Linked DNA regions of Cupriavidus metallidurans CH34. The protein of the gene in region 1 interacts with the protein of each later gene in a pairwise test. Links are inferred from orthologs where the notes say so. Each region holds a gene or a part of one and is shown on either strand. Other genes may lie near its edges.

The links.
Region 2: the proteins of rho (region 1) and nusG interact in binary tests that used the Escherichia coli proteins (3 or more experiments, as listed by UniProt). The link is inferred for Cupriavidus metallidurans CH34 from one-to-one orthologs.

The regions. Positions count from the first base shown.
Region 1 is NC_007973.1:2,314,130-2,325,379, reverse strand. What follows is about bases 1-2,809. They hold rho (transcription termination factor Rho), read right to left. Parts: upstream 2,132-2,809; coding sequence 869-2,131; downstream 1-868. Other genes in these bases: trxA (thioredoxin TrxA), read right to left, coding at 2,313-2,639; RMET_RS10695 (M90 family metallopeptidase), read right to left, coding at 1-786. Outside these bases: RMET_RS10680 (hypothetical protein), read left to right, coding at 3,102-3,377; RMET_RS10675 (PD-(D/E)XK nuclease family protein), read left to right, coding at 3,439-6,369; RMET_RS10670 (UvrD-helicase domain-containing protein), read left to right, coding at 6,366-9,929; RMET_RS10665 (adenosylcobalamin-dependent ribonucleoside-diphosphate reductase), read left to right, coding at 10,320-11,250. UniProt on the Escherichia coli protein: Facilitates transcription termination by a mechanism that involves Rho binding to the nascent RNA, activation of Rho's RNA-dependent ATPase activity, and release of the mRNA from the DNA template.
Region 2 is NC_007973.1:3,608,551-3,619,991, reverse strand. The notes cover bases 8,442-11,441. They hold nusG (transcription termination/antitermination protein NusG), read left to right. Parts: upstream 8,442-9,650; coding sequence 9,651-10,232; downstream 10,233-11,441. Other genes in these bases: rplA (50S ribosomal protein L1), read left to right, coding at 10,827-11,441; rplK (50S ribosomal protein L11), read left to right, coding at 10,395-10,826; secE (preprotein translocase subunit SecE), read left to right, coding at 9,260-9,640; tuf (elongation factor Tu), read left to right, coding at 8,442-9,040. In the rest of the region: RMET_RS16810 (nucleoside recognition domain-containing protein), read right to left, coding at 1-943; RMET_RS16805 (DUF488 domain-containing protein), read right to left, coding at 1,022-1,408; more of tuf, read left to right, coding at 7,850-8,441. UniProt on the Escherichia coli protein: Part of the processive rRNA transcription and antitermination complex (rrnTAC). The complex forms an RNA-chaperone ring around the RNA exit tunnel of RNA polymerase (RNAP).

The DNA.
Region 1 (11,250 bases):
AAATGCTTCGGACGCCACTGCAAAGAACTCGCTCGGCGCCTCGCAGCCATACGGATCGATCACCTGCAGGCGGGGAGGGAGTCGATCGGGGTCGTCCCAGATATGGTCGGGCAAGGCGTCACAGGCTTCTGCGAACGTATCGTATTCGCTCAGGAAGGTCTCCGCCCACTGCTCGGCGTCGACACCCGGGTGTAGAACGCGCGAGAACGGCGGCACACCGTCGGCCTCGCCATTGAGCATGTCGAGCTTGTGGGCGAATTCGTGGATGACGACGTTGTACGTGTCTACCGGTAGTTCGTGTTCGCCGTGGTGGGCGTCCAGCCCGGCGCCGGGCGAGGCCACATCCGGCCATGACAGGATCACCGGGCCGTGTTCCCATGCCTCGCCACTGGCCTCTTCCTCGACGCCATGTACGAGACCGATGTCCTCGAAGCCGACGTCCTCCTGGATGGTCTTGCGGATCACGAACTCGCCCGGGTAGAGCACGATGCCGTGCCAGCCGCGATACCACTCGATGCCGAGCTTGAGGATGGGCACGCAAGCCTGCGCCGCCACGCTGACCACCATTTCATCGGTCAGCTCCATGTCGTGCGCGGTCGAGTATTCCTTGTTGGCGATGAACAGTGTGGCCAGCTCGCGCAATGCGGTCAGGTCAGCTTCGTCGTAGCGCTGCACGAAGGGCAGGGCAGCCACGGTTTGCGCCCAGAGATCGTCGGGAATCGCGTAATGGGCGAGCTTGCGCGCTTTCGAGCGGGCGCGCAGGAAACTGGTCAGCTTTCCGAGCATGGTTCTCGCGAGGGGGGGGGCGAAAGAAAAAAGGCGCACCCAAGGGTACGCCTTTTTATCAGGATGGACTACCAGCGTGGCATCAGCCGCCGCGGCGCATCAGGTCGAAGAATTCCGCGTTGTTCTTCGTCGGCTTCATCTTGTCCAGGATGAATTCCATCGCCTGCACTTCGTCCATGTCGGAGATGAACTTGCGCAGGATCCAGATCTTCTGGAGGATGTCCGGCTTGATCAGCAGTTCCTCGCGGCGTGTGCCCGACTTGTTCAGGTTGATGGCTGGGTAGACGCGCTTCTCGGCCAGGCGGCGCTCGAGGTGCACTTCCATGTTGCCGGTGCCCTTGAACTCTTCGTAGATCACGTCGTCCATGCGGCTGCCGGTTTCGATCAGCGCCGTGGCGATAATGGTCAGCGAACCGCCTTCCTCCAGGTTACGCGCGGCGCCGAAGAAACGCTTCGGACGCTGCAGCGCGTTGGCATCCACACCACCGGTCAGTACCTTGCCCGATGCCGGCACCACGGTGTTGTAGGCGCGGGCCAGACGCGTGATCGAGTCCAGCAGGATCACCACGTCGCGCTTCAGTTCCACCAGCCGCTTGGCTTTCTCGATGACCATTTCGGCCACCTGCACGTGACGGATCGCAGGTTCGTCGAACGTCGACGCCACCACTTCGCCGCGCACCGAGCGCTGCATTTCGGTCACTTCTTCCGGGCGCTCATCGATTAGCAGCACGAACAGGTCGGCTTCCGGATGGTTGTTCGCAATCGCGTGGGCGATGTGCTGCAGCATCACGGTCTTGCCGGACTTCGGCGATGCCACCAGCAGCGCGCGCTGGCCGCGGCCGATCGGCGCGATGATGTCGACGATGCGGCCGGTGATGTTTTCCTCGGCGCGGATATCGCGTTCGAGCGTGAGCGGCCGGTTCGGATGCAGCGGCGTCAGGTTCTCGAACATGATGCGGTTCTTCACCGCTTCGGGAGGCTGCCCGTTGACCTTGTCCACCTTCACCAGCGCGAAATAGCGCTCGCCGTCCTTCGGCGTACGCACTTCGCCTTCGATCGAGTCACCGGTGTGCAGGTTGAAACGGCGGATCTGCGAAGGGCTGATGTAGATGTCGTCCGTGCTGGCCAAGTAGGAAGTTTCCGGCGAGCGCAGGAAACCGAAGCCATCGGGCAGAACTTCCAGCGTGCCGTCTCCGTAGATGGTTTCGCCCATCTTGGCGCGCTTCTTGAGGATCGCAAACATCAGTTCCTGTTTGCGCATCCGCTGTGCATTGTCGATCTCGAGCGTTGCCGCCATTTCGAGAAGCGCAGACACGTGAAGCGATTTGAGTTCTGTCAGGTGCATAGACGAGGGGTACAGAAGTGCCCGGACGGGCAAGAACAAGGAGAAGGGGGAAAAGAATGAGCGAACGCTCGGGGAAGTTGTTGGGTGGCATCATAGCACAATCCGGCCGGTGCGCCAGAGCTGACGCACGCATGACCGGGTAGTGCATTCCCGGAGCCGTTCGGCCCCGGGCGGGTACAGATTACAGCTGGCTGTCCAGGAACGCGGTCAGCTGCGACTTCGACAGCGCGCCAACCTTCTGCGCGGCCACTTGGCCGTTCTTGAACAGGATCAGCGTCGGGATGCCGCGAATGCCGAACTTGGCCGGCACTTGCTGGTTTTCATCCACGTTGATTTTGGCGACCTGCACCTTGTCGCCGTAGTCCTTCGCGACTTCGTCCAGGATCGGGGCGATCATCTTGCAAGGACCGCACCATTCGGCCCAGAAGTCGAGCAGCACGGGCTTGTCGGACTTGAGCACGTCGGCATCGAACGAAGCGTCGCTCACATATTTGATTTGTTCGCTCATGGCGGGGAACCTCAGGTATCGCTCAGTTTATGTTGAAGGCGGACAACGGCTGTCGGCGCGATCCGCTACCTTACACGACATTGCGCGGACTCGCAGCGCGGCGGCGCGCGGCAGTATGCGCCGCTGATGCCGATATGTTACCAGCTTGGCGAAAATCAAGTCCTCGCCAGAATCGGGATTTAGCCGGGGGCGGCAACAGTGGATATTGTGCCGTGTTGTGAATCGTTTTGCCGATGATAGTGTCAATCGCCGCAAGAGTTTCCCGCTATTGGCATCCCTTATTTGAGTTAATCTGCCGCGCCTTCGCGGAGGCGCCATGCGAGGCCTGCTCGTCGGCATGATCTAGAATGCACTTCGCGTATCCGCGCAATCCACGCGTAATCCATTCAGACAGACGTGACACGCGAGTAGAATGGAATCGTGCGCATGTGACGCACAAACCGATTCACAACGCTATTGATCATGACGCCAGACTCCCGCAAGCCCACTCCGTCCGATGAAAGCCAGGCGGACCACCTGAGCGATGCGCTGCAGCATCTCAGCAGCGCCGTCGAGTCCGAGAGCATCGCCACCGGCGCCGCCAAGGGGCTGGTCTACAGTGTGATGGAAACGCTCGGCACGCTGATCGGCGACCCCGATTTGCCCGAGCACGCCCGCTCGGGCTATGAAGGCCTGCTGGAGACGGCGCGCGAACTGCGCGCCCGTCTGGAGGGCGGCAGCGCAGGCGACGACAACTAATCAAGATGTCTGTTCCGAGGGTCACGGGTTGCCTTCGGCCTCGACTCCGTCCCCGTTATCCATGACCCGACTCTCGTTTCCTCCCGGGCCGTCCTTTCTCGATCAGGCTGCCACGGCGACTTGGTATTTCCTGGATCACTGCGGCCCGGCTGCCACTGGCGCGCATATCGTCGTGCCGACGGCCGCGCAGATTCCTGGCGTGCGCCAGGCGCTGGATGCCGCTGCGCGCGCCGCCGGGCAGCCCCGTTTGCTACCGCGTGTGCTGACGCTCGGGCACTGGCTGCTGGACCTTCCCCCCGATCTTGCTGCCGACCCGACACCCACGCGTGGCCATGCCGCGCGCCTATTGGCGGTGCAACAGGCGATTCGCTCACAGGATTGGCTGCGGACCGCCTTTGGCGCCCAGACAGAGGGGGCGGCATGGGGACTGGCGCAGACGCTGCTATCGATCAGTGACGAACTGAGTGCGCGCTGGCTGGAGGACGCGGCGATCCGCGGAGACGATGATCTCGAGGGCGACGATAGCGACGAGCGGGCGGCGCTCCTGCAAGGCGCGCTGCAACGTACTTATGCGCACCTGTCCGAGCGCTTTCTCGGGCAGGAGGCGCAGATCGTGCTTGCCTTCTGGCAAATGCTGTCGGGGCCGGACGACCCGCTTCCGGCACGACGCCGGGCGCTACAGCGCATGGCGCAGCAGGTTGCAGGGCCGGTGGTCTGGATTGGCCCGACATCGCCGGAACCGGTTGAAGCCAGATTCCTCGAGCAGGCCGGCGAACTCGTGCCGACGCTCGAGGTCGGCTACGACTGGACCGGCGCATCGGAAGCGGGGGGAGAGTCCGACTGGTATCGGACGCTGCTTGCGCTGTGGCCCGAGGCCCGGCGCGACGGGGACAGTAGTGCCGACAGCGAACCGTTCGCGGCACCGCCGGCCTTGCCCGCTGCGTTGTCGGCCGAATTGCCGGCCGAACGTCCGCGTGTCCGCGTTATCGGCAGCGCGCGCTTCGAGGATGAAGCCGCCGCAGCAGCGGACCAGCTCGTGCAATGGCTCAACGAAGGCCGCAGGCATGTGGCGCTCGTGGCCCACGACCGCGTGGTGGCCCGCCGCGCCCGCGCGTTGCTGGCGCGTGCCGGAGCGCCTGTCCGCGATGAAACCGGCTGGAAGTTGTCGACCACGCGCGCAGCCGCCGCGCTGATGCGCTGGTTTGACGTGCTGGCGCGCGATGGCGATAGCGCGGCACTGCTCGACCTGCTCAAGAGCCCGTTTTGCCTGCCTGCATTCGAGCATCGCGGCGCGGCGATCGCGCTGATGGAGCGCCGCATCCGTCGCGCTGTAGTTACCGGAGGCTGGGCCAGACTGGCGCATCTGTTTGCAGAGCGTGAGCGAGCGGCAGGCGCGCTGGTCGACGCGGAGACGATGGAGGCCAGCGATGCCGAACTGCAGATTCGCGCTGCGGCTCGCACGCTGATTGCCACGCTGGCCGACGAGGCCGCGCAGTGGCCACGGGGCCTCGCGCAACAGCCGCTCCATGTCTGGCTGGGCCGCCTCGACGCCATGCTTGACACGCTCGATATGCGTGTCGCGCTGGCTGCCGACGATGCCGGGCGGCAACTGCTGGATGCGCTGGCGAAGCTGGGCGACTTGCCCGACGACGAGACCGGCAGCCACGCCACGCTGAACCAACAGGAGTTTCGTGCGATGCTGTCGGCATTGCTCGAATCGGTGGCTTACAAGGAGCCCTCGGCGCAGAGCCAGTCGCGCATCACGATCCTGCCGCTCAACGGCGCCCGGATGCGACGGTTCGACGGCGTGGTGGTAGTCGGCTGCGATGACGCGCAGTTGCCGTCCAGCGCGGCTGAGTTGATGTTCTTCTCGAACCAGATGCGACGCGAGCTTGGGCTCGAAGACCGCGAGGCCCGCTTTGCCCAGCAGGCCCGGGATCTGGCCGAAGTGCTGCTCAACAACAGCGACGTCGTGCTGACGTGGCAACGCATCGGCAGCCGGGGCGAGCCGCATCATGTCTCCGGCTGGATCGAGCGGTTATCCGCATGTTGCGCGCGAGCGGGCACGCCGATCGAAGCCAGCGCCACGCCCGCTCTGCACGATACCTTCGCGCAGCCCGCCGGAATGCCTGCGCCGGTGGCGCCCGAGCGCGTGCCAGAGCGCTGGAGCGCGCAGGCGTACAACACGTTGCGCCGTTGCCCCTATCAGTTCTTCGCCAGCCGGATGCTGGGCCTTTCCGGGCTCGACACGCTCAGCGACGACCTCGAGAAGCGCGATATCGGCAACCTGCTGCATCGCGTGCTGCTGCAATACCACGAGGAGATCCATGCCTCTGGCGAGCGTGACAGCGACCGGCGTCTGGCGCGTCTGCGGGAAATCTCGGATACCTCGTTCGGCAAGCAGATTGCCGAGGACGGCAATGCCATCAGCTATTACCGCCGCTGGATGGAAGTCCTGCCGTCGTACGTGGCATGGCAGGCTGAGCGTGAGGAAGCGGGCTGGCACTGGCGCGGTGGCGAATTCGATGCCGGCGTGGATGTGGCGATGCCCGATGGCGTACCGCTGCGGCTGGCCGGCCGGATCGACCGGCTCGACAAGGGACCGGATGGCGCACATGCGGTGCTCGATTACAAGACCCAGCCAGCCAGCCGCCTGCGGCGCAAGGCCGGTGATGCCGAGGAAGACTGCCAGTTGGCGTTCTACGGTCTGCTTCGGGCCGATGCCGTGGCGGGAAGCTGGGTGGCGCTGGAAGGTGTGAAGCAGGGCGGCCGCGATAGTTCGCCCGGTGCCCAGCGGGAAGTCGATCTGCCGGAATTTCAGGCGGCGGTGACTTGGCTCGAGCGCCAGTTGCGGCATGACGTCGTGCGTTTGCGGCAAGGCGCGAAGCTGCCCGCGATCGGCGATGCCGCCGCCTGTACTTATTGCGATGCCCGCGGCCTGTGCCGCAAGGGCTTCTGGGAGTCCACCGCGTTGCCGGATCTGCAGTCATGACCGAAGTTCACGCCTATTTGCGCGATGGCCAATCCGTGGGCGAGGCCGATTTTACGCGCGCCGCCTGCGACCCCGGCCGCTCCGTGGTGGTGGAGGCCTGCGCGGGCAGCGGCAAGACGTGGCTGCTGGTGGCGCGTCTGGTCCGTCTGCTGCTGGCCGGCGCCGCGCCGCATGAGATCCTGGCTATCACCTTTACGCGCAAGGCCGCCGAGGAAATGCGCGAGCGCCTGCTCGAAGTGCTGTCGCAGCTTGCCGGCGGAACTGATGAGGCGGTGTTGACGCAGCTGGAAATGCGCGGGCTGTCTCCAGACGCCGCGCGCGCGGCATTGCCCCGCGCGCGGACGCTACATGCACAAGTGCTGGCGTCACCGGGCCGCATGGCGATCGACACGTTCCACGGCTGGTTCGGCACGTTGTTGCGCGGGGCGCCGCTGTCGTCGGGCATCGTGCCCGGCGCGTCGCTCCGCGAGGATGCCTTGCGCATGAAGCGCGAGGCCTGGGCGCCGTTCTGGCGCGCGCTGGCGCAGCCGCAATACGCTGATCTGCGCGAAGCCTATGAAGCGCTGGTCGATGCGATCGGTGACTTCCAGGCACGGGGTCTGCTTGATCGGATGTTCCACGCACGCAACGAGTGGTTTGCGTTCAAGGAGTCGGGCGATCCCGCCACGAAGCTGGCGCAGGATCTTGGTGACGATGCCACCTCCGACATTTTGGTGGACGCGCTCTGCGACGACGACTGGCTCGAGGAATGCGCGCAGATGGCACTGCTGCTCGGTCGTGGCGGGAAGACCGAGCAGGGGCACGCGTCGAAGATCATCGACGGACTGCGCGCGATCCGCGCATGGCGCGACGCGGGCGCCGCGCCGGGCGAGGCCGCCGCCAACGCATTCCAGTTGCTGCGTGCCGCGTTTTTCACCGATGCGGGCAAGCCGCGCTCGCTGCGTCGTACCACGGCATTGGCCAAGGTGTGCGGTAGCGAAGGTGCCGTTGACGAATTGCTGGATCAGCACGCAGAGCACTGCGCACGACTGGACGAGATCGCGGCGCGCCGCTGCGAGGCCATGGTGCTCGCGATCAACCTGGCGCTGTACCGTCTGGGCGATGCACTGCTCGAACGTTATCAGCGCCACAAGGGCGACCAGCGTGCGATGGACTTCGCGGACCTCGAATGGCTGGCGGCGAAGCTGATGGCCGACGAGGAAACCGCCACGTACCTGCAGGTGCGTCTCGACGCGCGATATCGTCACCTGCTGCTTGACGAGTTCCAGGACACGAACCCGCTCCAATGGCGCATCCTGCAGGGCTGGCTGGCCGGCTATCAGGGGCTGGGAGAGAAGCCCACCGTGTTTCTGGTTGGCGATCCCAAACAGTCGATCTACCGTTTCCGTCGCGCGGACGCGCGCCTGTTCGATGCCGCGCGGGTCATGCTTCAGGACGGATTCGGCGCCACCGTGCTGCGTACCAACCGCACGCGCCGCAATCGCCCCGAGGTGCTCGACTGGGTCAACGCCGTGTTCGATCACGCACGCGCGGAAGGGCGCTATCCGCTCTACGAAACGCAAACCACGGCGCTCGGCGGTCCGGCCGGACCGGTCTGGCTGCTGCCGCTCGTCGAGCCAGAGGAAGCAGAGGATGACGAAGCATCCGAGGGCGATGGCCATCGCGATACGCTGACCCAGCCACGCACGCAGAAAGGCGACTCCCTGCGTTACGAGGAAGGTCGCCGCGTGGCAGCCTGGCTGCACTATCTGCGCGACCAGGTGCCCGTGAGGGAAGGCGATGGCACTCGCCCGGCGGGCTGGCGCGACATGCATCTGCTGGTGCGACGCAAGACCTTTCTGGCTGATTACGAACGAGCGATGCGCGAGGCCGGCATCCCGTGCCTGAGCCCGCGCCGTGGCGGCTTGCTGACGACGCTGGAAGCACTCGATCTCTCAGCGCTCCTGGCGTTCCTGATGACACCGGAATCGGATCTCGACCTCGCGCATGTTCTCAAGAGCCCGCTCGTGGGCGCGACTGACGACGATCTGGTGCTGCTGGCCATGATGGAGGGCGAAGGTGGATGGTGGGCACGCATCGAGGCGCTGGGACTGCCCGAGCGCGTTTCCGATTCGCTGCGAACGGGTGTCGCGCGCTTGCGCGGCTGGCTGGCGCTCGCGCCGCACAAGCCCGTGCATGATCTGGTCGACCAGATCTATCACCAGGGAGAGGTGCGTCGCCGTTATGCCGAAGCCGCGCCTGCCGCCATTCGCGAACAGGTGCTGGCCAATCTCGATGCCTTCCTGAAGCTGTCGCTCGACCTTGATGGCGGACGCTATCCGAGCCTGCCCAAGTTCATCGATGAGCTGCAGGAAATTCGGCGTGGTGACGAGGATGAAAGCCCCGATGAGGGCGGCATGGGCGAAGGTGTCGAGGATACCGAGGCGGAGTCAGACGACGCCGCAGACAATCAGCTCGATGCCGTTCATATTCTGACGGTGCACGCGGCAAAGGGCCTCGAGGCGCCGTTCGTGATTCTGCTCGATGCGAATCACAGCGATCCGGCGGCGGATCGTGGTGGCATTCTGGTCGACTGGCCGCCGACATCGGCGGTGCCACGGCATTTTTCCGCCTACGGCAAGCGTGACGAGCGCGGCATGGCTCGCGCGCCGCTGTTCGACGCCGAAGCGGCGCTGGCCGATCGCGAAAACTGGAATCTGCTCTACGTGGCGATGACGCGCGCGCAGCAAGGCCTGCTGGTTAGCGGCATCAAGGGGCGCGCGAGCAAGGCGGAGAAGGAAGATGCGCCAGGGGCGGAGATCGCCGGAAGCTGGTACGTGCGTCTGGCTGCGGCGGGTGTCGGTGACGAGATCACGGCTTATCCCGAGACCGACGTCGCGGCAGTCGATACCCTGACCGCCGCCAGCGAGCGCATCCGCTATACCGATTTCCGGCTGCGCTATCGCGATGCGGCTGACGACCGCTTGCCGATCGACGATGCGGACGACGAGGCCGAGGGCATCGTGTTCGATGCCGATGCCGCTGCACATGGCGAACTGGTGCACGCGCTGCTCGAACGTGTCTCGCGCTATCCCGATGCGCATGGCAGCTTGCCCGACGTGGAAACGGTCTTGCGCTGGTTCCCGCTGACTGGCGCGGGTGCGCCGAACGCGCGTGAGCGCTGGCGGCAGCAGGCCGAGGCGGCCGTCGCGGACCTGCGCGCAATGCTTGAGGCCCCGGCACTGCGCGAACTGATGTTCCCGGTGGATGCCGTGTCGGCACGCAATGAGGTGGAGCTTTATGACGGCCGCGGGCGGTTGCTGCGAATCGACCGGCTGGTGGAATTCGACGAGCGGGTCGTCATCATCGACTACAAGCTCAGGCTGTTGCCGCAGGAACATGCGGGCTATCGCACGCAGCTCTTGCGCTACGCAGCGGCGGTGGCGCCGATGTTTCCGGGCAAGCGGATCGAGGCTGGCGTGGCCACGGCGGCCGGAGAATGGATCGATGTGGAGCTTCTGCGTGCCTCGGCGTCACAGGCGGTACCTATCGCCACGACGCAGCAGGGGTCATTGTTCTGAGCGCACCCGGCCTGTGCCCGATTCGCAAAACAGGCGCACAATAGGATGTTTCTGGCGCGCGAAAACGGGCGGGCGCCAGAGATTAATCAGGGAATTGCCGGGAGATAAAAGCAGAAAGGGGAATTAGGGGGACGAGCCTGACCCTCGGCACTGGTGGAAAACGGCTGTGGCTGCTTCGTTCCCGACCTGACCAGGTTGACCGCGCCGCCATGCGAGGAGGCCCGTCCGACCGGCATTGTAACGCAACCTTGAGAGGCTTTCCAATTTTGTATTCTTGCCAAGGACTTTGGCTGGTTGTTTGATCTGAAGCGGGGTTGGCGTCCTGCCATGCTGGCAGCATGGCGGACGGCAAATTCGGGCCGGAAAGCTCTCAACTGACAGGCTGGGGACATGAACGCAAACGACCAGATCCTCCGCGGCGCGCTTGCGCCGCAAGACATCTCCATCGAAGTACTCCAGGAAAAATACGCCAAGGGCGAGGAGCAGACCATTGACGATGTGCGTCGCCGTGTGGCGCGCGCGCTCGCGGAGGTGGAACCTGCCGACAAACGCGAGGCCTGGGCCTCGCGCTTTCTTTGGGCGCTGGAAGGCGGCTTCGTGCCGGCCGGGCGTATCAACTCGGCGGCTGGCACAGGCATTCAAGCTACGCTGATCAACTGCTTCGTCCAGCCTGTGGGCGACTCGGTTTCCCAGGTGCGTGGCGGTAAGCCGAGCATCTATACCGCCGTGGCCCAGGCTGCGGAGACGATGCGGCGCGGCGGCGGTGTCGGCTATGACTTTTCCTCGATCAGGCCGGGTGGCGCGCTGGTGCGTGCCACGCACTCGCGCGCATCGGGGCCGGTGTCGTTCATGAAGGTGTTCGATGCATCGTGTGCCACCGTGGAATCGGCCGGCGCACGGCGCGGCGCGCAGATGGGCGTGCTGCGCTGCGACCACCCCGATATCGAGAGCTTTATCCACGCCAAGGACCGTGGCGACCTGACCAACTTCAATATCTCGATTGGCGTCACCGACGAGTTCATGCAAGCGGTGGCGGCTGATGGGGAAATCGAACTGATCCACGAGGCCGAGCCTGGCGCGGACGGTATCGCGGCGGGCGCCTATCGCCGCGACGACGGCCAGTGGGTGTATCGGCGTGTGCCGGCCCGTCGGCTGTGGGACCAGGTCATGCAGGCCACCTATGACCACGCAGAGCCTGGCATCCTGTTCCTGTCGCGCATCAACGCCGACAACAATCTCTATTACTGCGAGACGATCGAGGCCACCAACCCGTGCGCCGAGCAGCCGTTGCCGTCGTATGGCTGCTGCTGCCTGGGCTCGA
Region 2 (11,441 bases), 1.3 Mb from region 1 along the record:
AGACACTCGTAAGCGCTTGCATCACCACATCCATGCAGCCTGTTACACGAAACAGGCCGATGGCAACGAGGATGGCCACCAGGTAGGGAATGATCTGCACCGCCACGCCGAACCCTTCCTTGGCGCCATCGATAAACGCATCGTAGACATTGATGCGGCGCAGGGCTCCAACGACCAGGAAGAGGGTGATCAGGGAAAGGATAAATCCACTGCCGGCCAGGGCAGTGAGCTTGCTGACTTGATCTGGCGGAGCATGTCGCAACCAGAAGAACAGGACGCCAAGCAGGCCCCCGATGAGGCCAAACGTGACCAGTACGGCGGGTTTGAGCAGGTTGAGCCGCTGGACCCACGCTACGGCCAGCAATCCAGCCAGGCAAGACACCGCCGTGGCCAGCAGTGTCGGCAGAAAAATATCCGCAGCATTGAAGCCAACCAATCCCTGTTTCACAGCCATCGCCTGTCGGATGGCGATCACCGATGTCGGAATCAGCGTCAGCCCCGCCGTGTTCAGCACAATGAACATGATTTGCGCATTGGTGGCGGTGCTGGGCTGGCGATTCAGCGACTGGAGCTCACGCATCGCATTGAGCCCGAGTGGCGTGGCGGCGTTATCGAGCCCCAGCATGTTGGCGGAGATATTCATCATCATCGCGCCTTGCGCCGGATGGCCCTGCGGCACGCCGGGGAAGAAGTGGCGCAATAGTGGATTCACCAGTCGGGCGAACATATCCACGGCGCCGGCGCGCTCGCCGACGCGCATGATGCCGATCCACAGGCTCATCACTCCGGCCAACCCAAGTGAAATCTCGAAGGCAGTGCGCGCGCTGTCGAACAGGCTGGCCAGCATGGCTGGAAACACCGCGGTGTCGCCACCAATCAACCGCACACATGCGGCGACAAAAGAAACGAGAAAGAATCCGAGCCAGACGAGGTTCAGTGCCATCGGCGAGAAAAGTGGCGGTAAGAAGGCTTCGCCGTTCCACCGACGAAGCTTCGCATCATAGCCCGAGGCCGATCACACTCAGGCGATATCGGCGCCGCGCTTAGCCAGCAGGTCTCGCAGGATCGACCGGTGGCAATGGGCCTCGTTCTCGCAATAGCAGCCGAGTGAGAAATTGGTCCGATGGGATAGCGCCGCCAGCAGATCCAAGGTGCGACTCGCGTCTGGTTCGGCCATCTGCGACCGGAAATGTCTGTCGAATGCGCGCCAAGCCTTGTCGTCTGTCGCTGCTTGCGCTTCCGCGACTAGATCGGCGGAGGGTGAAAGTACCGGGTACCACACATCGTAATAGTCCCTGCTGGCGAACTCCGCCTTGGGGACACCTCGCGGTGGCCGTCTCACGGTACCGATGCGCAGGCCTTCATCCGCTGCGCGGGGTGTGCCAAGCCTGACGATACGAATGCTCATCTAGTTGTCTCCACTTTCGCCGGAATTCCGTATCGGGGAATCCGGCGGCTGAATCCATGGTGTCACATGCCTCTATATATATGACGCATTTGCCGTTGAGCCGATGATTTTGGCGATAGCCAGTCAGGCTTTGGAAGAGCCTTTTTAGATATTTTCAGAAAGTGCTTGCCAACCCCGTGGGTGTCCCGTACTATTCGCCCCCTCGCAACACGAAACGCGCTGCAAACGCAGCAGCGACAAGGGTTGCGGGGCGGCAGTGGGTTGGGGTTGCGAGGGAATGCAGCGCTGACCGGCAGAAAAAAGTTCTGCAAAAACTGTTGACGAAACGCTGAATGCTCTGCATAATCTCGTTTCTCCGCTGCAACGAAATGACGGCAACGTCAGCGAGGCAGCGACAGCGAACCGGCAAAGCCGGGCGCTGAGGTTCTTTAACAATCAAACAACCGATAAGTGTGGGCGCTTGATGGCGAACGCCACGGTGACTTCGGTCGCTGTGATGCTTCAAAAGTTATCAGTGCTCGCACAGTAAAACATGTTGGTTGGGTTCTTCGGAGCCTGGCCAGTCAGTTTTCTGAGAGTGAGCGACCGCTCGAAAGAGCGAGGTGCTTCGGCACCACACAGAGATTGAACTGAAGAGTTTGATCCTGGCTCAGATTGAACGCTGGCGGCATGCCTTACACATGCAAGTCGAACGGCAGCGCGGACTTCGGTCTGGCGGCGAGTGGCGAACGGGTGAGTAATACATCGGAACGTACCCTGTTGTGGGGGATAACTAGTCGAAAGATTAGCTAATACCGCATACGACCTGAGGGTGAAAGTGGGGGACCGCAAGGCCTCACGCAGCAGGAGCGGCCGATGTCTGATTAGCTAGTTGGTGGGGTAAAGGCCCACCAAGGCGACGATCAGTAGCTGGTCTGAGAGGACGATCAGCCACACTGGGACTGAGACACGGCCCAGACTCCTACGGGAGGCAGCAGTGGGGAATTTTGGACAATGGGGGCAACCCTGATCCAGCAATGCCGCGTGTGTGAAGAAGGCCTTCGGGTTGTAAAGCACTTTTGTCCGGAAAGAAATCGCGCTGGTTAATACCTGGCGTGGATGACGGTACCGGAAGAATAAGCACCGGCTAACTACGTGCCAGCAGCCGCGGTAATACGTAGGGTGCGAGCGTTAATCGGAATTACTGGGCGTAAAGCGTGCGCAGGCGGTTTTGTAAGACAGGCGTGAAATCCCCGGGCTTAACCTGGGAATTGCGCTTGTGACTGCAAGGCTAGAGTGCGTCAGAGGGGGGTAGAATTCCACGTGTAGCAGTGAAATGCGTAGAGATGTGGAGGAATACCGATGGCGAAGGCAGCCCCCTGGGACGTGACTGACGCTCATGCACGAAAGCGTGGGGAGCAAACAGGATTAGATACCCTGGTAGTCCACGCCCTAAACGATGTCAACTAGTTGTTGGGGATTCATTTTCTCAGTAACGTAGCTAACGCGTGAAGTTGACCGCCTGGGGAGTACGGTCGCAAGATTAAAACTCAAAGGAATTGACGGGGACCCGCACAAGCGGTGGATGATGTGGATTAATTCGATGCAACGCGAAAAACCTTACCTACCCTTGACATGCCACTAACGAAGCAGAGATGCATTAGGTGCCCGAAAGGGAAAGTGGACACAGGTGCTGCATGGCTGTCGTCAGCTCGTGTCGTGAGATGTTGGGTTAAGTCCCGCAACGAGCGCAACCCTTGTCTCTAGTTGCTACGCAAGAGCACTCTAGAGAGACTGCCGGTGACAAACCGGAGGAAGGTGGGGATGACGTCAAGTCCTCATGGCCCTTATGGGTAGGGCTTCACACGTCATACAATGGTGCGTACAGAGGGTTGCCAACCCGCGAGGGGGAGCTAATCCCAGAAAACGCATCGTAGTCCGGATCGTAGTCTGCAACTCGACTACGTGAAGCTGGAATCGCTAGTAATCGCGGATCAGCATGCCGCGGTGAATACGTTCCCGGGTCTTGTACACACCGCCCGTCACACCATGGGAGTGGGTTTTGCCAGAAGTAGTTAGCCTAACCGCAAGGAGGGCGATTACCACGGCAGGGTTCATGACTGGGGTGAAGTCGTAACAAGGTAGCCGTATCGGAAGGTGCGGCTGGATCACCTCCTTTCTAGAGGCTTGTGTTCACAAGTCAAGCGTTCACACTTATCGGTTTGTTTGCTGTTACAGCCAAGGGTCTGTAGCTCAGGTGGTTAGAGCACCGTCTTGATAAGGCGGGGGTCGTAGGTTCAAGTCCTACCAGACCCACCAAGTTATCGCGCGGGGGATTAGCTCAGCTGGGAGAGCACCTGCTTTGCAAGCAGGGGGTCGTCGGTTCGATCCCGTCATCCTCCACCAGTACCTTGGGGTTGTAGTCAAAGACAAGAATTCAGGCGAGGCGCCTGAGTGTTTGTCTTTGGCTGTTGCCAACAGGCGTTAAGCCTGGCTGTTCTTTAACAATATGGGATGTAGTAAAGGTGTCGCGAGCGTTGATGAGACGCTGTAGTACAAACGCGATACCGGGTTGTGATTGTATCAACCAAAAAGTATTTAAAGTGATCGAAAGATGACTTGGAATACGGCACAAACGCGAGAACTCAGACCTATGACGGTCGTGTCCGAGAGACACACTCGTTATAGGGTCAAGCGAACAAGTGCATGTGGTGGATGCCTTGGCGATTACAGGCGATGAAGGACGCGGTAGCCTGCGAAAAGCTTCGGGGAGCTGGCAAACGAGCTTTGATCCGGAGATGTCCGAATGGGGAAACCCGGCCCGAATGGGTCATCCCTGACTGAATACATAGGTCAGGGAAGCGAACGCGGCGAACTGAAACATCTAAGTAGCTGCAGGAACAGAAATCAACCGAGATTCCCAAAGTAGTGGCGAACGAAATGGGAAGAGCCTTGTACTCTTTAGCAGCATTGTTAGCAGAACGGGATGGAAAGCCCGGCCATAGCAGGTGATAGCCCTGTATGCGAAAACAGCGTTGTGGAACTAGGTGTACGACAAGTAGGGCGGGACACGTGAAATCCTGTCTGAAGATGGGGGGACCATCCTCCAAGGCTAAATACTCGTAATCGACCGATAGTGAACCAGTACCGTGAGGGAAAGGCGAAAAGAACCCCGGGAGGGGAGTGAAATAGATCCTGAAACCGCATGCATACAAACAGTCGGAGCCTGGAAACGGGTGACGGCGTACCTTTTGTATAATGGGTCAGCGACTTACATTCAGTGGCAAGCTTAACCGATTAGGGAAGGCGTAGCGAAAGCGAGTCCGAATAGGGCGTTGAGTCGCTGGGTGTAGACCCGAAACCAGATGATCTATCCATGGCCAGGTTGAAGGTGCGGTAACACGTACTGGAGGACCGAACCCACTAACGTTGAAAAGTTAGGGGATGAGCTGTGGATAGGGGTGAAAGGCTAAACAAATCTGGAAATAGCTGGTTCTCTCCGAAAACTATTTAGGTAGTGCCTCGTGTCTCACCTTCGGGGGTAGAGCACTGTCATGGTTGGGGGGTCTATTGCTGATTACCCCGCCATAGCAAACTCCGAATACCGAAGAGTGCAATCACGGGAGACAGACATCGGGTGCTAACGTCCGGTGTCAAGAGGGAAACAACCCAGACCGCCAGCTAAGGTCCCAAAGATTGGCTAAGTGGGAAACGAAGTGGGAAGGCTAAAACAGTCAGGAGGTTGGCTTAGAAGCAGCCACCCTTTAAAGAAAGCGTAATAGCTCACTGATCGAGTCGTCCTGCGCGGAAGATGTAACGGGGCTAAGCCAGTCACCGAAGCTGCGGACGCACGCAAGTGCGTGGTAGGAGAGCGTTCTGTAAGCCTGTGAAGGTGTCTTGTAAAGGATGCTGGAGGTATCAGAAGTGCGAATGCTGACATGAGTAGCGATAAAGGGGGTGAAAGGCCCCCTCGCCGTAAGCCCAAGGTTTCCTACGCAACGTTCATCGGCGTAGGGTGAGTCGGCCCCTAAGGCGAGGCAGAGATGCGTAGCTGATGGGAAGCAGGTTAATATTCCTGCACCGTCGTATGATGCGATGGGGGGACGGATCGCGGAAGGTTGTCCGGGTGTTGGAAGTCCCGGTCCCTGCATTGGAGAAGGCGCTTAGGCAAATCCGGGCGCGGAATTCAAGGATGTGGGGCGAGCGGCCTAGTGCTGCGAAGCAATTGGAAGTGGTTCCAAGAAAAGCCTCTAAGCTTCAGTCATACGAGACCGTACCGCAAACCGACACAGGTGGGCGAGATGAGTATTCTAAGGCGCTTGAGAGAACTCGGGAGAAGGAACTCGGCAAATTGGTACCGTAACTTCGGGATAAGGTACGCCCTTGTAGCTTGACTGGCCTGCGCCAGGAGGGTGAAGGGGTTGCAATAAAATGGTGGCTGCGACTGTTTAATAAAAACACAGCACTCTGCAAACACGAAAGTGGACGTATAGGGTGTGACGCCTGCCCGGTGCCGGAAGATTAAATGATGGGGTGCAAGCTCTTGATTGAAGTCCCGGTAAACGGCGGCCGTAACTATAACGGTCCTAAGGTAGCGAAATTCCTTGTCGGGTAAGTTCCGACCTGCACGAATGGCGTAACGATGGCCACACTGTCTCCTCCCGAGACTCAGCGAAGTTGAAGTGTTTGTGATGATGCAATCTCCCCGCGGCTAGACGGAAAGACCCCATGAACCTTTACTGTAGCTTTGCATTGGACTTTGAACCGATCTGTGTAGGATAGGTGGGAGGCTTTGAAGCGTGGACGCTAGTTCACGTGGAGCCGTCCTTGAAATACCACCCTGGTTTGTTTGAGGTTCTAACCTTGGCCCGTGAATCCGGGTCGGGGACAGTGCATGGTAGGCAGTTTGACTGGGGCGGTCTCCTCCCAAAGTGTAACGGAGGAGTTCGAAGGTACGCTTGGTACGGTCGGACATCGTACCTAAAGTGCAATGGCAAAAGCGTGCTTAACTGCGAGACCGACAAGTCGAGCAGGTGCGAAAGCAGGACATAGTGATCCGGTGGTTCTGAATGGAAGGGCCATCGCTCAACGGATAAAAGGTACTCTGGGGATAACAGGCTGATACCGCCCAAGAGTTCATATCGACGGCGGTGTTTGGCACCTCGATGTCGGCTCATCTCATCCTGGGGCTGTAGCCGGTCCCAAGGGTATGGCTGTTCGCCATTTAAAGAGGTACGTGAGCTGGGTTTAAAACGTCGTGAGACAGTTTGGTCCCTATCTGCCGTGGGCGTTGGAATCTTGACGGGGGCTGCTCCTAGTACGAGAGGACCGGAGTGGACGTACCGCTGGTGTACCTGTTGTCTCGCCAGAGGCATCGCAGGGTAGCTATGTACGGAAGAGATAACCGCTGAAAGCATCTAAGCGGGAAACTCGCCTGAAGATGAGGATTCCCTGGAGGCTTGACCTCCTTGAAGGGTCGTTCGAGACCAGGACGTTGATAGGCTGGGTGTGGAAGCGCAGTAATGCGTTAAGCTAACCAGTACTAATTGCCCGTAAGGCTTGATCCTATAACCAGTGTGTTTTACCTGGTGAGTGCGCCTTGTGCCCAGGTGTGCAACACAACCCAATCTTTACTACACCCAGATTCGCCGCGCTGACCTTGGGTCAGCCCGGCAACCCCTCATGCCTGGTGACCATAGCAAGTTGGAACCACTCCTTCCCATCCCGAACAGGACCGTGAAACGACTTCGCGCCGATGATAGTGCGGACTACCCGTGTGAAAGTAGGTCATCGCCAGGCTCTTATACCCAAAACCCCCAGCCCCATAAGCTGGGGGTTTTGCTTTGGCCGGCGCGGTTTGTTTGCGCGGTGTTCAAACTCTGAAATCAGGCTTTAGCAACCCAAATCCGGCTGCTGAAGCGGCTCTCGGAGACCCCTATAGGGTGAGAGCGTCGATTTCAGATCGATGATTCTGGTTCCTCTGGAGCCGCCTCGAGCGGATATTCAGTGGGCCTCCTGGCAATCCGCAAAGTCGCTGACCGCAATGGAAAGTGCTTGACAGCCAAGGTAGGTTGCACCATAATCACAAGTTCTCTGCGGAGAGGTGCCCGAGTGGCTAAAGGGGGCAGACTGTAAATCTGTTGGCTTACGCCTACGCTGGTTCGAATCCAGCCCTCTCCACCAGAATGCAAGGCAGCAACCAGGCGAAAGCCGGTGAAGCAGGAAGTAACCGGGCGGGTGTAGCTCAATGGTAGAGCAGAAGCCTTCCAAGCTTACGACGAGGGTTCGATTCCCTTCACCCGCTCCAGCCTACCGGTTGCCGCCAGAGAAGTAAGTCAAGTTTCGCCCATGTGGCTCAGTGGTAGAGCACTCCCTTGGTAAGGGAGAGGTCGGCAGTTCGATCCTGCCCATGGGCACCATCAATCCCGCACTGGCAATTGCTACCGAGACAGGAGTCGCGAAATGGCAAAGGAAAAGTTCGAGCGGACCAAGCCGCACGTGAACGTAGGTACGATTGGTCACGTTGACCACGGCAAGACGACGCTGACGGCAGCGATTGCCACGGTGCTGGCAGCCAAGTTCGGTGGCGCAGCCAAGAAGTACGACGAAATCGACGCAGCGCCGGAAGAGAAGGCACGCGGCATCACGATCAACACCGCGCACGTGGAATACGAGACGGCCAACCGTCACTACGCCCACGTTGACTGCCCGGGCCACGCTGACTATGTGAAGAACATGATCACGGGCGCTGCGCAGATGGACGGCGCGATTCTGGTGTGCTCGGCCGCTGACGGCCCGATGCCGCAGACGCGTGAGCACATCCTGCTGGCCCGTCAGGTTGGCGTGCCGTACATCATCGTGTTCCTGAACAAGTGCGACATGGTGGACGACGCCGAGCTGCTCGAGCTGGTGGAAATGGAAGTGCGCGAGCTGCTGTCGAAGTACGAATTCCCGGGCGACGACACGCCGATCATCAAGGGTTCGGCCAAGCTGGCGCTGGAAGGCGACAAGGGCGAACTGGGTGAAGTGGCGATCATGAACCTGGCCGACGCGCTGGACACGTACATCCCGACGCCGGAGCGCGCTGTGGACGGTACGTTCCTGATGCCGGTGGAAGACGTGTTCTCGATCTCGGGCCGCGGTACCGTGGTGACCGGTCGTATCGAGCGTGGCGTGATCAAGGTCGGTGAAGAAATCGAAATCGTGGGTATCCGCCCGACGGTGAAGACGACTTGCACGGGCGTGGAAATGTTCCGCAAGCTGCTGGATCAAGGCCAGGCTGGTGACAACGTTGGTCTGCTGCTGCGCGGCACGAAGCGCGAAGACGTGGAGCGTGGTCAAGTTCTGTGCAAGCCGGGCTCGATCAAGCCGCACACGCACTTCACGGGTGAGGTGTACATTCTGTCGAAGGACGAAGGTGGTCGTCACACGCCGTTCTTCAACAACTACCGCCCGCAGTTCTATTTCCGTACGACCGACGTGACCGGCTCGATCGAGCTGCCGCAGGACAAGGAAATGGTGATGCCGGGTGACAACGTGTCGATCACTGTCAAGCTGATCGCCCCGATCGCCATGGAAGAAGGTCTGCGCTTCGCTATCCGCGAAGGTGGCCGTACCGTCGGCGCCGGCGTTGTGGCAAAGATCCTCGACTAAGTATTAGTCGAACTGGCGAACGCGGCATCAACCGGCCGCGTTCGTTTGCCAGAGGGGTTGGCAATGCCGACCCAAAGTTGTTCTAGGGGTATAGCTCAACTGGCAGAGCGTCGGTCTCCAAAACCGAAGGTTGGGGGTTCGATTCCCTCTGCCCCTGCCAAATCAATCAGCCGCGTCGCGAGGGGTAATCGTGACGCGGCTTAGTCTCGTTTGCGAAACATGGCCAATCCCAATGTCGAAACCGTAGGCGCCTCGAGCGGCAAGTGGCTGCTCGGCGTGGCGGTGCTCCTGGTGGTTGCCGGGGTCATCGGCTTCTACGCGCTCGCGCAGCAGCCCTCGTATGTACGAGGTGCCGCGCTCTTCGCCGGTATCGCAGCTGGCGTGGTTGTCGCGCTGCTGTCGGCGCCGGGCAAGGACTTCGTGGGATTCGCTCGTGAATCGTATCGGGAAGTTCGCAAGGTCGTCTGGCCGACGCGCAAGGAAGCCGGTCAGATGACCGGCCTTGTGTTCGTCTTCGTCGTCATCATGGCGCTGTTCCTGTGGTCGGCTGACAAGCTCATCGAGTGGGTGATTTTCTCCCTCGTGCTGGGCTGGAAATAAGAGGTAGCACATGACGGATAACGCTCAGCAGGAAACCACGGCCGCGGAATCGCCTTCGTCGAAGAAGCGCTGGTATGTGGTGCATGCCTACTCCGGTATGGAGAAGAGTGTGCAGCGCGCGCTGCAGGAGCGCATCGAGCGCGCCGAGATGCAGGACAAGTTTGGCCGCATCCTGGTGCCTTCGGAAGAAGTCGTCGAGATCAAGGGCGGCCACAAATCTGTGACCGAGCGTCGTTTCTTCCCTGGCTATGTGCTGGTGGAAATGGAAATGACCGACGAGACCTGGCACCTGGTGAAGAACACCAGCAAGGTGACTGGCTTCGTGGGCGGTGCGCGTAATCGCCCGAGCCCGATTTCCCAGCGGGAAGTCGACAAGATCATGACCCAGATGCAGGAAGGGGTCGAGAAGCCGCGTCCCAAGACGCTGTTTGAAGTGGGCGAAATGGTGCGAGTCAAGGACGGCCCGTTCACCGACTTCAACGGCAACGTCGAGGAAGTGAACTACGAAAAGTCGCGCCTGCGCGTGACGGTCACGATCTTCGGACGCGCAACGCCGGTCGAACTCGAGTTCGGTCAGGTCGAGAAGGTTTAAGCATTTTTGGCTGCTGGCGTCGTAAGACAGGCAGCAGCCAGGATAGGGTGCCCGCAAGGTGTGCCCAAGAGGAGCGTGAGGTTGTGCCGATTGGCATGGCGATAGCGCGTTACGACTCAACAGGATCTGATTCCAAAGGAACGGATCCGGATTGGAGTAAAGATGGCCAAGAAGATTATTGGCTTTATCAAGCTGCAAATCCCGGCTGGTAAGGCAAATCCCTCCCCGCCCGTTGGTCCCGCACTGGGTCAGCGTGGTCTGAACATCATGGAGTTCTGCAAGGCGTTCAACGCGCAGACTCAGGGCATGGAGCCTGGTCTGCCGGTGCCGGTGGTGATTACCGCCTTCGCTGACAAGAGCTTCACCTTCGTGATGAAGTCGCCGCCGGCGACCGTGCTGATCAAGAAGGCAGCAGGCATCACCAAGGGTTCGCCGAAGCCCCATACCGACAAGGTTGGCAAGATCACCCGCGCCCAGGCTGAAGAAATCGCCAAGGCCAAGAACGCTGACCTCACCGCTGCTGACCTCGACGCCGCCGTGCGTACGATCGCTGGTTCGGCCCGTTCGATGGGCATCACCGTGGAGGGTCTGTAAATGGCTAAGGTTTCCAAGCGCGTCGCCGCCAACAAGGCGAAGATCGAGCGTACCAAGTTCTACCCGATCGACGAGGCCCTGAGCCTGGTCAAGAGCTGCGCTTCGGCAAAGTTCGACGAGTCGATCGACGTGGCCGTGCAACTGGGCATCGACGCCAAGAAGTCGGACCAGGTCGTGCGTGGTTCCGTGGTGCTGCCGGCTGGTACCGGTAAGTCGGTTCGCGTTGCCGTGTTCGCCCAGGGTGAAAAGGCTGAAGCCGCCAAGGCCGCCGGTGCTGACGTGGTCGGCATGGAAGACCTGGCCGAGCAAGTCAAGGCCGGTAACCTGGACTTCGACATCGTGATCGCTTCGCCGGACACGATGCGTATCGTTGGTACGCTGGGTCAGATCCTCGGCCCGCGTGGCCTGATGCCGAACCCGAAGGTTGGCACCGTGACGCCGGACGTAGCCCAGGCTGTGAAGAACGCCAAGGCTGGTCAGGTTCAGTTCCGTGTCGATAAGGCCGGTATCATCCACGCCACCATCGGTCGTCGCTCGTTCGAAGACACCGCGCTGAAGAGCAACCTGAGCGCCCTGCTGGACGCACTGGTCAAGGCTAAGCCGGCTACGAGCAAG